One region of the Vibrio splendidus genome, then DNA from elsewhere that is predicted to be linked to it. Evidence: predicted binding sites of a transcription regulator. Region 1 holds the regulator's gene; each other region holds the start of a gene.

Region 1 (3,289 bases):
AAAAAGGCGGCCATGTGGGGTTCATTACCGGTAGCACGCTCAAACCAAGGTTTTGGTTAGAAGAAGCATTACCTGCTTACTATGAAAGTATCCAAGATTCGGCATAATGGCCGAGCCTTTTTTAAGGACTGAGTAGTAGACGTCACTAAACACAGTAATCAACACATCAATAAACCTATTTATGAACATAAAAGAGAGAAGTATTTATGATCATCCCATGGCAAGACATTGCGCCAGAAACACTGGAAAACCTCATTAAAGAATTCGTGCTGCGTGAAGGCACAGACTACGGCGACGTAGAGGTTTCACTGCAAAACAAGATTGATCAAGTGAAACATCAATTAGCCTCAAAGGAAGTCAGCATCGTGTTTTCTGAGCTGCATGAAACCGTTGATATTCAAGTCACAAAACGCTTCTAGGCTGCGCTCATAAAGGAGCCGTGTTATAGTGGTAAACGATTGCTAACAAGTAAGTTACTCAAAAGACAAGGGTTGTCATGTCCGCTAAACATCCAATTATTGCGGTGACGGGTTCATCAGGAGCCGGCACCACCACTACCTCAGAAGCCTTCCGAAAAATGTTCAATATGATGGACGTGAAGGCCGCTTGGGTTGAAGGGGATAGTTTCCATCGCTTCACTCGACCAGAGATGGATGTCGAGATCCGTAAGGCTCGCGAGCAAGGTAAGCACATCAGCTACTTTGGTCCACAAGCCAATGATTTTGGCGCATTAGAAGAGTTCTTCCGTCAATACGGTAATGAAGGCACGGGTAAAGTCCGTAGTTACCTACATACCTTCGATGAAGCCGTGCCTTACAATCAAATGCCGGGCACCTTTACGCCATGGCAAGAGATCCCAGAAAATTCCGATGTGATGTTCTACGAAGGTCTTCATGGTGGCGTGGTAGATGGCGACATCAATGTCTCACAGCACGTCGACTTGCTGATCGGCATGGTGCCAATCGTCAACCTTGAGTGGATCCAAAAATTCGTTCGTGACACACGCGATCGTGGGCACTCACGCGAAGCAGTAATGGATTCTATTGTTCGCTCAATGGATGATTATCTTAACTACATTACCCCGCAGTTTTCGCGCACTCATATCAACTTTCAGCGTGTCCCAACCGTAGATACATCGAATCCACTGAACGCTAAAGGGATTCCAAGTTTAGACGAAAGCTTCGTGGTTATACGTTTGCGTGGCATCAAAAACGTAGATTTCCCCTACCTTCTGGCTATGATAGATGGCTCATTTATGTCACGCCACAACACGCTTGTAGTGCCAGGCGGCAAGATGAGTTTTGCTATGGAGCTCATTGTACGGCCCATCCTACAACAGCTCATCGAAACCGGAAAAATAGGTTAACAATACGCCATTCTGGTTGATTACTTTTCATACCGTGATCATGTGCACAATTTTGCGTAAAAAATCGTAGCTTGGTCACGATTAAAATCAAGAAATAGTACCTGAAAAAGGATACTATTCTTAAACGAAACACAAGATAGCTTGCAGCGCTCAACGAGTGCTCTTATCCTACAAGTCAATCCAGGCTTAGCTAAAATACGGAAAGCGGCAAGCATACCCTGCAGAGGAAGTAAGATATTATGGTTCTAGGTAAACCCCAAACCGATCCAACATTAGAGTGGTTCCTTTCACACTGTCATATTCATAAGTACCCTTCAAAAAGTACTTTGATTCATGCTGGTGAAAAGGCAGAAACCTTGTACTACATCGTTAAAGGTTCTGTGGCAGTTCTTATCAAAGACGAAGAAGGTAAGGAAATGATTCTTTCTTACCTAAACCAAGGTGACTTCATTGGTGAACTTGGCCTCTTCGAAGAAGACCAAGAGCGTACTGCATGGGTTCGTGCAAAATCTCCTTGTGAAGTAGCTGAAATTTCTTTCAAGAAATTCCGTCAACTTATCCAAGTGAACCCAGATATCCTAATGCGCCTTTCAGCGCAAATGGCAAATCGTCTACAAGTAACTAGCCAAAAGGTTGGTGACTTAGCGTTCCTTGACGTAACAGGTCGTATCGCTCAAACGCTACTTAACCTAGCGAAACAGCCAGATGCAATGACTCACCCTGACGGCATGCAAATCAAGATCACTCGTCAAGAGATTGGCCAGATCGTTGGTTGTTCTCGTGAGACAGTAGGTCGTATCTTGAAGATGCTAGAAGAGCAGAACCTAATTTCTGCACACGGTAAAACTATCGTGGTATACGGCACTCGTTAATCTCGATTAACTGAGCCAAAAATTTGAAAGCCACCAAATGCAAATTTGGTGGCTTTTTTGTTTTCTAAAGATCTAGAGAGCAGATGCGAGATACGAGAAGAACTCACTGAATCCTATTTGTAAACTTCCTCGAAGCGAAGCGTACTCGCATCTTTAGGGTAAAGCCCGTGCTCATATCTTTCTTTAACCGTTGGTGCTCTCAAAGATCTTGTCAGCCGATGCTGCAACAAATCCTGTATAAAGCTCACCATTCGCCATCGCATAACGCTTAGCGAACTCGTAGAAGCCACCAGGAATCACCTCGTTGCCTTCAACAAATGAAACTGGGACTTTGTCTGCCATTGTAGATGATTGCTCTAATAAGACCTCTGGAGAGCCTTTAACCTGACCGCCAGATGCATTGATAGTGAAACCTGAATCACTCAAATAGTCATTCACAGTCTGTACTTCATCGAACTCATTAAGCTGGTTCACACTCACCGTAAAGTGGTTTGCACCGTAACCATGAGCCGCTAGCCAAGACGCGTATTCACTCTCTTTTGCTAGAACTTGGAAATCCGCGAAGCTCAGATCCCAAAGGCGACCACCAAACAAGAACTCATGACCTTGAAGTTTACTTGCGTCTACTTGCTCAACCAACTTCGCAACGATCTGTTGTAAGTCACTTGAACACTCTTCTACCTTCAACTCACTAATGAACACCTTCGGTTGGTTTGGGTCTGGGTGCTCGTAGTGCTTAGCCACTAACTTCTTGCTCTCAAACAAGTAGTCGCCACAAGCCTTGTAGCCTAATTCAAGGAAAGGCTTAGCCAGTGTTTCAATGCCCAGTGGTGCAACATTGAAAGTTCGCAGTGCAATATGATCATTAATCAGGGCTTCGTCTTCTTTCAGCAGATGATGAACTTTCTCAGCCGATGGGCAAAGCCTGTGAATGTAATCGTCCCATAGTGATTTAAAGAGTAGATCGGGCGTCATGGTGACTCCTTGTCAGAGGTTCTAGCAAGCTAGTAATTTGGATTAGAGAGGGAGAGGCTGGACACAGAGTCAGCAG
Region 2 (3,289 bases), on a different replicon from region 1:
CCTGTTCAAAAAGCCACTCAATATCTTTAGGTTCCATACGGATACACCCAGAACTGACTCTCAAACCTATCCCGAAATCCTTATTAGTACCATGTATCAGATAATCACCAGCACCATAAGCAAGTCGCAGTGCATATTCACCTAAAGGATTTTCAGGCCCAGCGGGAACCACTCTTGGTAGCTCAATCCCTTTTTCTAAGTACTCTTTGCGAATTGAGTTTGGAGGAGTCCAAGTCGGGTTTGGACGTTTTTGGCTTATCTTAGTGATCATTTCGGGAGTATCACGCCCTACTCGTCCAATACCGACAGGGAAGACATGCACCTGATTTTTCTCAGGCTCAAAGTAGTACAACCTCAACTCTGCAAGGTTAATCACAATGCCTTTTCTCGGAGTATCCGGCAGAATCAAACGGCTAGGAATGCTTAACACATAGCCTTCAGCAGGAAGAAAAGGATCGACCCCTTTGTTTGCCGCCATTAAAGAGAGAAAGCCAATATCGTATTGCTTTGCAATGATCGCCAAGGTTTCACCCGCCGCAACTTCGTGTTGCTGTATTCTGCCCACGATACGGCTTTCTGTTGGTGGCAACTCAAAAGTTGCAGCAGACACCCACGACGAAGTCATCGCGCCAGCAAGCAAAATGATTACCCGAGCAAGTAAAGCAGTTCTCACAGCAAACAAAGTCGTTCTAGCTGTAATCAATGCGGACTTAACAGTAATCAATGTGGACTTAACAGCAATCAATGTGGATTTAACAGCGACCAACACTAGCTTATGTAACCTTGTTTTCGTCTGTAACTGTGTTTTCATCGAGTGCGAAGGCGTCGAGTTAGCGCAATACGACATACAATTCCTTGGTTTGTCTCTTTATCAAAGTTTAGATTATCGCTGATCAAACGTCTCTACAACGTATTGTTGTCTCCAAGGCAATATGCAACAGATTTAAATTTCGAGCTTTATCTTTAAATATCGAGCAATTTACCCATACAAAATCGATTGCCTTTACGCTTTCAACATATTTGGTTATCAATATTAATAAAACTATAATGGCAAAGCGGTTTTGTGACTAAAGTCTCATGGAGCCTCGTTTTAACTCGCTAATATTGCCTCAACAAAACGAATTCAATTCAACAGAATCGGTAATTGATTAAATCCTGTTCCTATCATTACCGTTTAAACTTTGGAGAACGACCATGGCTACACCTCATATTAATGCTCAAGCTGGTGATTTCGCAGAAACAGTACTTATGCCGGGCGACCCGCTTCGCGCAAAATACATTGCAGAAACATTCCTTGATGACGTGAAGCAAGTTTGTGACGTTCGCAACATGTTTGGTTACACAGGCACTTACAAAGGTAAGAAAGTTTCTGTAATGGGCCACGGTATGGGTATCCCATCATGCTGCATCTACGTACACGAGCTTATCGCTGAATACGGCGTGAAAAACGTTATTCGCGTAGGTAGCTGTGGTGCGGTACGTGACGACGTTAAACTGATGGACGTTGTTATCGGTATGGGTGCTTCTACAGACTCAAAAGTAAACCGTATTCGTTTCAACAATCACGACTTCGCTGCAATCGCTGATTTCGGTCTTCTAGAAGAAGCAGTAAACCAAGCACGTGCACAAGAAGTTCCAGTTAAAGTTGGTAACGTATTCTCTGCAGACCTTTTCTACACTCCAGAAGCTGACCTTTTCGAAAAAATGGAAAAGCTAGGCATCCTTGGTGTTGATATGGAAGCGGCAGGTATCTACGGTGTTGCTGCGGATCTTGGTGCTAAAGCACTAACCATCCTAACAGTGTCTGACCACATCATCCGTGGTGAGAAATTAAGCTCTGAAGATCGTCAAAAATCTTTCAACGACATGATGAAAGTTGCTCTAGAGACTGCAATCAACATCTAACGACTTGAATAAGATACATTGAAAAGCGTTACCCCGCAGCCAAGCTTACTTGGCTGCTCAAATAATCCCGAGGGGGAGATCGTGTCTAACGACAAGCTGCCAAAAGATGCGGATGGTTTGCAACTCAACTTTTGTAAAACATTGGCGTGTGACAACTTTGGCTTGAGCGATGCAAAACGGTATGTTTTGCAACACGCAAACCCTAAGCGTCCGGCGATGGTTTGTCGTGAATGTGGAGCTTTCCCCCCCTTACTTAACAATCGTGAAGTGTTAAGCGAACTTCATCGCCTAAGACAACTTCACAGCGATGGGCTCCCTGCTTGTCGTAATGATGATTGCGATAACTTCGGCTTATCGGTTCATACCCACAAACATCTTTACCATGCCTTCGGCTACAGTGGCGACAGGCAGCGTTATCGATGTAAAGACTGCCAGTCAACCTTCGTTGACAAGTGGTCTGGATCCAATAAAAAACTTCAGTTTCAAGAAAACCTCATGGGCTTATTGTTCATGGGTTATTCCGTACGTGAAATCTGTAGAAAATTAGAGATCAATCCAAAGACTTTCTATGATCATGTTGACCATATCGCGAGCCGTTGTCGTCGTAAATTAGCGATGATCGATGCACGATGGGTTAACCATGCGAAAGATTACGAGTTCGCATCTCACTACCAGCGTCTACAGCCACAAAGTAACAACGGTGTGGTTTGGATAGCGACTGGCGAAGCGCATTCTGGCTACATCCTTTGCCAACACGTTAACTACTCTCAAAATGAAGAGCCTTCAGGGAATGTTGATCACAATCCTTACGATGACGTTGCGCGTTTTGTATCCAAAGATCACTCATCAGAAGCGAACCTCGAACAACCTCAGCCATCTGACAAGTTGAAAGAGCGTATTGAACAGCAGTACCAAGTGATTCTAGCGAGAGGTAACGTTGAGGATCCTATGGGTAACCTCACAACATTTAGCTACCCTTCAAAAGGCGCGCTGATTCGACCGCCTTATACCTCTTATGCTCACTTCTTACATGTGCTTGATATGTGTAATGAAGACAAGCATGTCGCTATCTATATGCCACAAGATCCATTACTAAGATCTGCCGCTTTAAGTGTATGTTTGCCGCGCATTCAGAGTCAAAATATTGACCTTATGTATGTAGAGGAAGATCCCGGCTGGCAAGACGATCAAAGTTTCGAAAAGATCGACATCGTTCACATGAGTTGGTGGCGCGATCGTTGGGCTATCGCAAATCAAGGTGATAACCAGAAAGGTATTTGCTACCTAACGGGTAACAATCCAGAACCAAAACAGTGGTTTAACACTGCCTCAATTCAGCAAACCAAGTTCTATCAACAACGCTTCCAGCTGTTATTTGATAGCT
Region 3 (3,289 bases), on a different replicon from region 1:
CGCCTGATGGTAAACTTGATACTGGCGAGCAAGCTTCTCTGTTTGCTGCATCATCGGTAGCGCACGGCTCAGGTTGCCCATCACGTGATTCACTTCACCTACAACTGACGTTGCCACAATGCGGCTACGATAAACGGTCGTGTTCAGCTGGCTTAACGACAGCTCAGCCAATTCCAATGCTTTCTCAGGCTCATTGCTGTTGATGGCAACTTGGGCGCGCAAGGCGTTGTATTGGCCTTGCTGCTGAGTATCAAGTTCAATGTTTCGAGCTTGATATTGAGTCTCAGCCTCTTCCAACAAAGTCCCCACTTGATCATAGCGGTGCTGACTTTGTGCAAGCCAAGCGCGCAGCATTGATAGCTTCGGCTCACTGTATAGTTGATCCGTAGTCAGTTGCTTGATCGCCATCTCTAATGATGAAAGCTCACCTTGGTTGAACATCGGCCAACCGTGTTCAGTCAGGATTTGGATGATCAGCTCTGGGTCTTCAGCGCGCTGCGCGTGTCGCAGTGCTTGATGAGGCGTTTTCTGTTTGATCCACGCTTTCGCGGCACTTCGGTGCAACTCGGCTTCTTGTTGCGGAATTCGAGCTTGGCGCTCATGTGCGAGGAATTCACCAAACAAGTTATGGAAGCGATACCAGTTCTTTTCACCCTCAAGCGGGTAGATGAACAAACCAAAACGGTTGAGTGATTCGATCATACCCAGTGCGTCTTCACGCTGTGTAAGCGCGCAGACTAATTCGTCATTGAAATGATCAAGTACTGAACACTGCATCAAGAACTGTCGGGTTTCTTTATCCAGTAGATCGAATACTTCTTCAACCAAGTAATCCCAAAGGTGGGCATGGTTAAAGTGAGAGAAAGACTCTGCCGATTGCGCAAGCGTACGTTTTTGATGCTGAGCTTGAAGGGCAATAAGCTGTAACGCCGAAGGCCATCCCTCAACATAAGTACAGATACTGCCAGCGGTCGTGTCATCTACGCCATCGGCGACACGTTGGTTGAAGAAGCGCGTCGTCTCTTCAGTATCGAAAGCCAGCGAATCGTTGCCAATCTCAATCATCAAATCACGAACGCGAAGGTTTGCCGTGCCAAGTGGTGGAGTGCCACGGCTAGTCACAACAAGCGTCAGGTTGTCAGGCATGTGCTTGAGGAAAAAGCGCATCGCCTCGTGAATGTCATCGTTATTAACTAAGTGGTAGTCATCCAGCACAAGGAAACATTCTTGGTGGAATTCAGACATCTCAGCAAACACTTCACTTAACAAAGAATGCAACGATGAAAACTGTCGTTTTTCTGCCAGCTTTTGGGCATTAGGGCAGGCATTTTGAGTTGCTTTATTGAGTGATTGCATTAGGTAGTTGATAAAGCGAAAAGCATCGTTGTCACTGTCATCAATGCTGTACCAACCCACATTGGGTTTATCTACCAGCCATTGTGCTGCCATTGTGGTTTTGCCGTACCCCGCTGGAGAGCGGAATAATACAAGCTTATAGCAATCTGCGTGTTGGAGCAGATCGAGAACCCTAGGTCGTAGGATTGCATTATGTAAGCGGCCGGGACGAGTCAGTTTCGAAGGGATCCACATGTCGAAGTTTTTCACCTATTCCGTGGCTTATGTTCTGGATTACCTCAATCTATCGTTGAGTGTAATCGAATGACATCAGCCTAATTACTTAAGTCTTCAATCATATTACGTGAAGCAAAACGGCACCGACTATGATCCTCCTCAGAAACCTTGCACTCCTGCATGTTTTTAGGCTTCTACGCCCTTTATTTGAGACTTTGCTCACATAGCGGGTTGGTTTGTGAATGTGACTTCCTTCATTCCAACACGCGAATCTATGCAAAAGATGAGAGGACGAAATTATTTTCGTGATCTGAATATCAAATTTGATAATGACTTTAATCCGGTTAAATAAAAGTCACATCAGTTGAAGGTAAGTTATCGAACGGGAGCTTGTGATCTTAGTCACTCCAAGTTTTTGTTCGAAGTCAGAACATGAGAGTCAGATCACTAACCCTATGTCGGTACGCCCCCTACGCCCTCCCATCTACTCCTAGTTTGTCGCGTTAGCGGGAGGATGTTTAGTTAATGGTGACCATGCACGATATGTCACAGATGAATTAGAACTATTAAAAGCGAGATTTCTGAAATGAAACCAACTCAGCAAAAAACTTTCGATAAAGTGTCGTTCCAAGAAAGCGTTAAAAAGCATTTATCTGCAACCTACGCAACAACGATTGAAAACGCAGATAGCCGCGCATGGTACCTAGCAATGGGGCGTGCGCTAGCAGAACTCACAACATTTGATCTGTTAGAAACTGAAAATGACGAAAAAATTAAGAACGCGAAGAGCGTTAACTACCTTTCATTAGAGTTTTTGATTGGTCGTTTAACCGGTAATAACCTGATCAGCATGGGTCTGTATGAACAGATCACTCATGCAATGGAAGAGCTAGGTCAAAACCTAACTGATCTTCTAGAAGAAGAACGCGACCCATCACTAGGTAATGGTGGTCTTGGTCGTCTAGCCGCTTGTTTCATGGATTCTTGTGCCGCTCAAGAATATCCAACAGTGGGCTACGGTCTTCACTACGAATACGGTCTATTCAAACAGTCTTTCCAAGACGGTCGTCAACAAGAAGCACCTGACGCATGGCGTGGTGTTGAAGGTTACCCATGGGAAGTGGCTCGTCCAGAACTAGCACAACACATTGGTTTTTATGGTCATGTAGAAGTTGAATACATCGACGGTAAAGAAGTTCGTACTTGGGTTCCGGGTATGGAAGTGAAAGCAATGCCTTGGGATCTACCTATCGTAGGTTACGAGTCAAACACGGTTTACCCACTGCGCCTTTGGGAATGTCAGGCAATCGCACCATTCTCACTAGCAAGCTTTAACAACGGTGACTACTTCGAAGCGCAACACTCGCTAATCGATGCGGGTAACATTACTAAAGTACTTTACCCGAACGACAACCACGAGAAAGGTAAGACACTGCGTCTAATGCAGCAGTACTTCCACTCAGCAGCGTCTGTTCGCGATATTCTACGTCGTCACGAAGCAGCAGGTTTCTCTCTAGAAGATCTGCCTAAGCAAGAAACGATTCAACTGAACGATACGCACCCAACTATCGCTATCCCTGAATTGATGCGCATCCTGATCGATGAAAAAGGTTTAACTTGGGACCAAGCTTGGGAAATCAGTGCTCATACGTTCGCATACACGAACCACACACTACTTCCAGAAGCATTAGAGACTTGGTCTGAATCTTTGATCAAC

The links. The regulator CRP, encoded in region 1, controls carbon source genes, mostly activating them, when cyclic AMP is high. The targets are predictions, from matches to a motif close to TGTGANNNNNNTCACA.
Region 2: the regulator CRP is predicted to act here: its motif matches at 1,063-1,078, upstream of deoD (purine-nucleoside phosphorylase).
Region 3: the regulator CRP is predicted to act here: its motif matches at 1,964-1,979, upstream of OCU90_RS22780 (glycogen/starch/alpha-glucan phosphorylase).

What each region holds. Positions count from the first base shown of each region.
Region 1 is NZ_AP025508.1:3,543,441-3,546,729, forward strand. It holds gene OCU90_RS15945 (hydrolase) at 1-107, shown strand, start outside; gene OCU90_RS15950 (YheU family protein) at 207-419, shown strand; gene OCU90_RS15955 (phosphoribulokinase) at 497-1,366, shown strand; gene crp (cAMP-activated global transcriptional regulator CRP) at 1,606-2,238, shown strand; gene OCU90_RS15965 (DUF1338 domain-containing protein) at 2,422-3,213, opposite strand.
Region 2 is NZ_AP025509.1:1,238,803-1,242,091, forward strand. It holds gene OCU90_RS22710 (L,D-transpeptidase family protein) at 1-847, opposite strand, end outside; gene deoD (purine-nucleoside phosphorylase) at 1,195-1,905, shown strand; gene OCU90_RS22720 (hypothetical protein) at 1,987-3,289, shown strand, end outside.
Region 3 is NZ_AP025509.1:1,258,472-1,261,760, reverse strand. It holds gene malT (HTH-type transcriptional regulator MalT) at 1-1,590, opposite strand, end outside; gene OCU90_RS22780 (glycogen/starch/alpha-glucan phosphorylase) at 2,159-3,289, shown strand, end outside.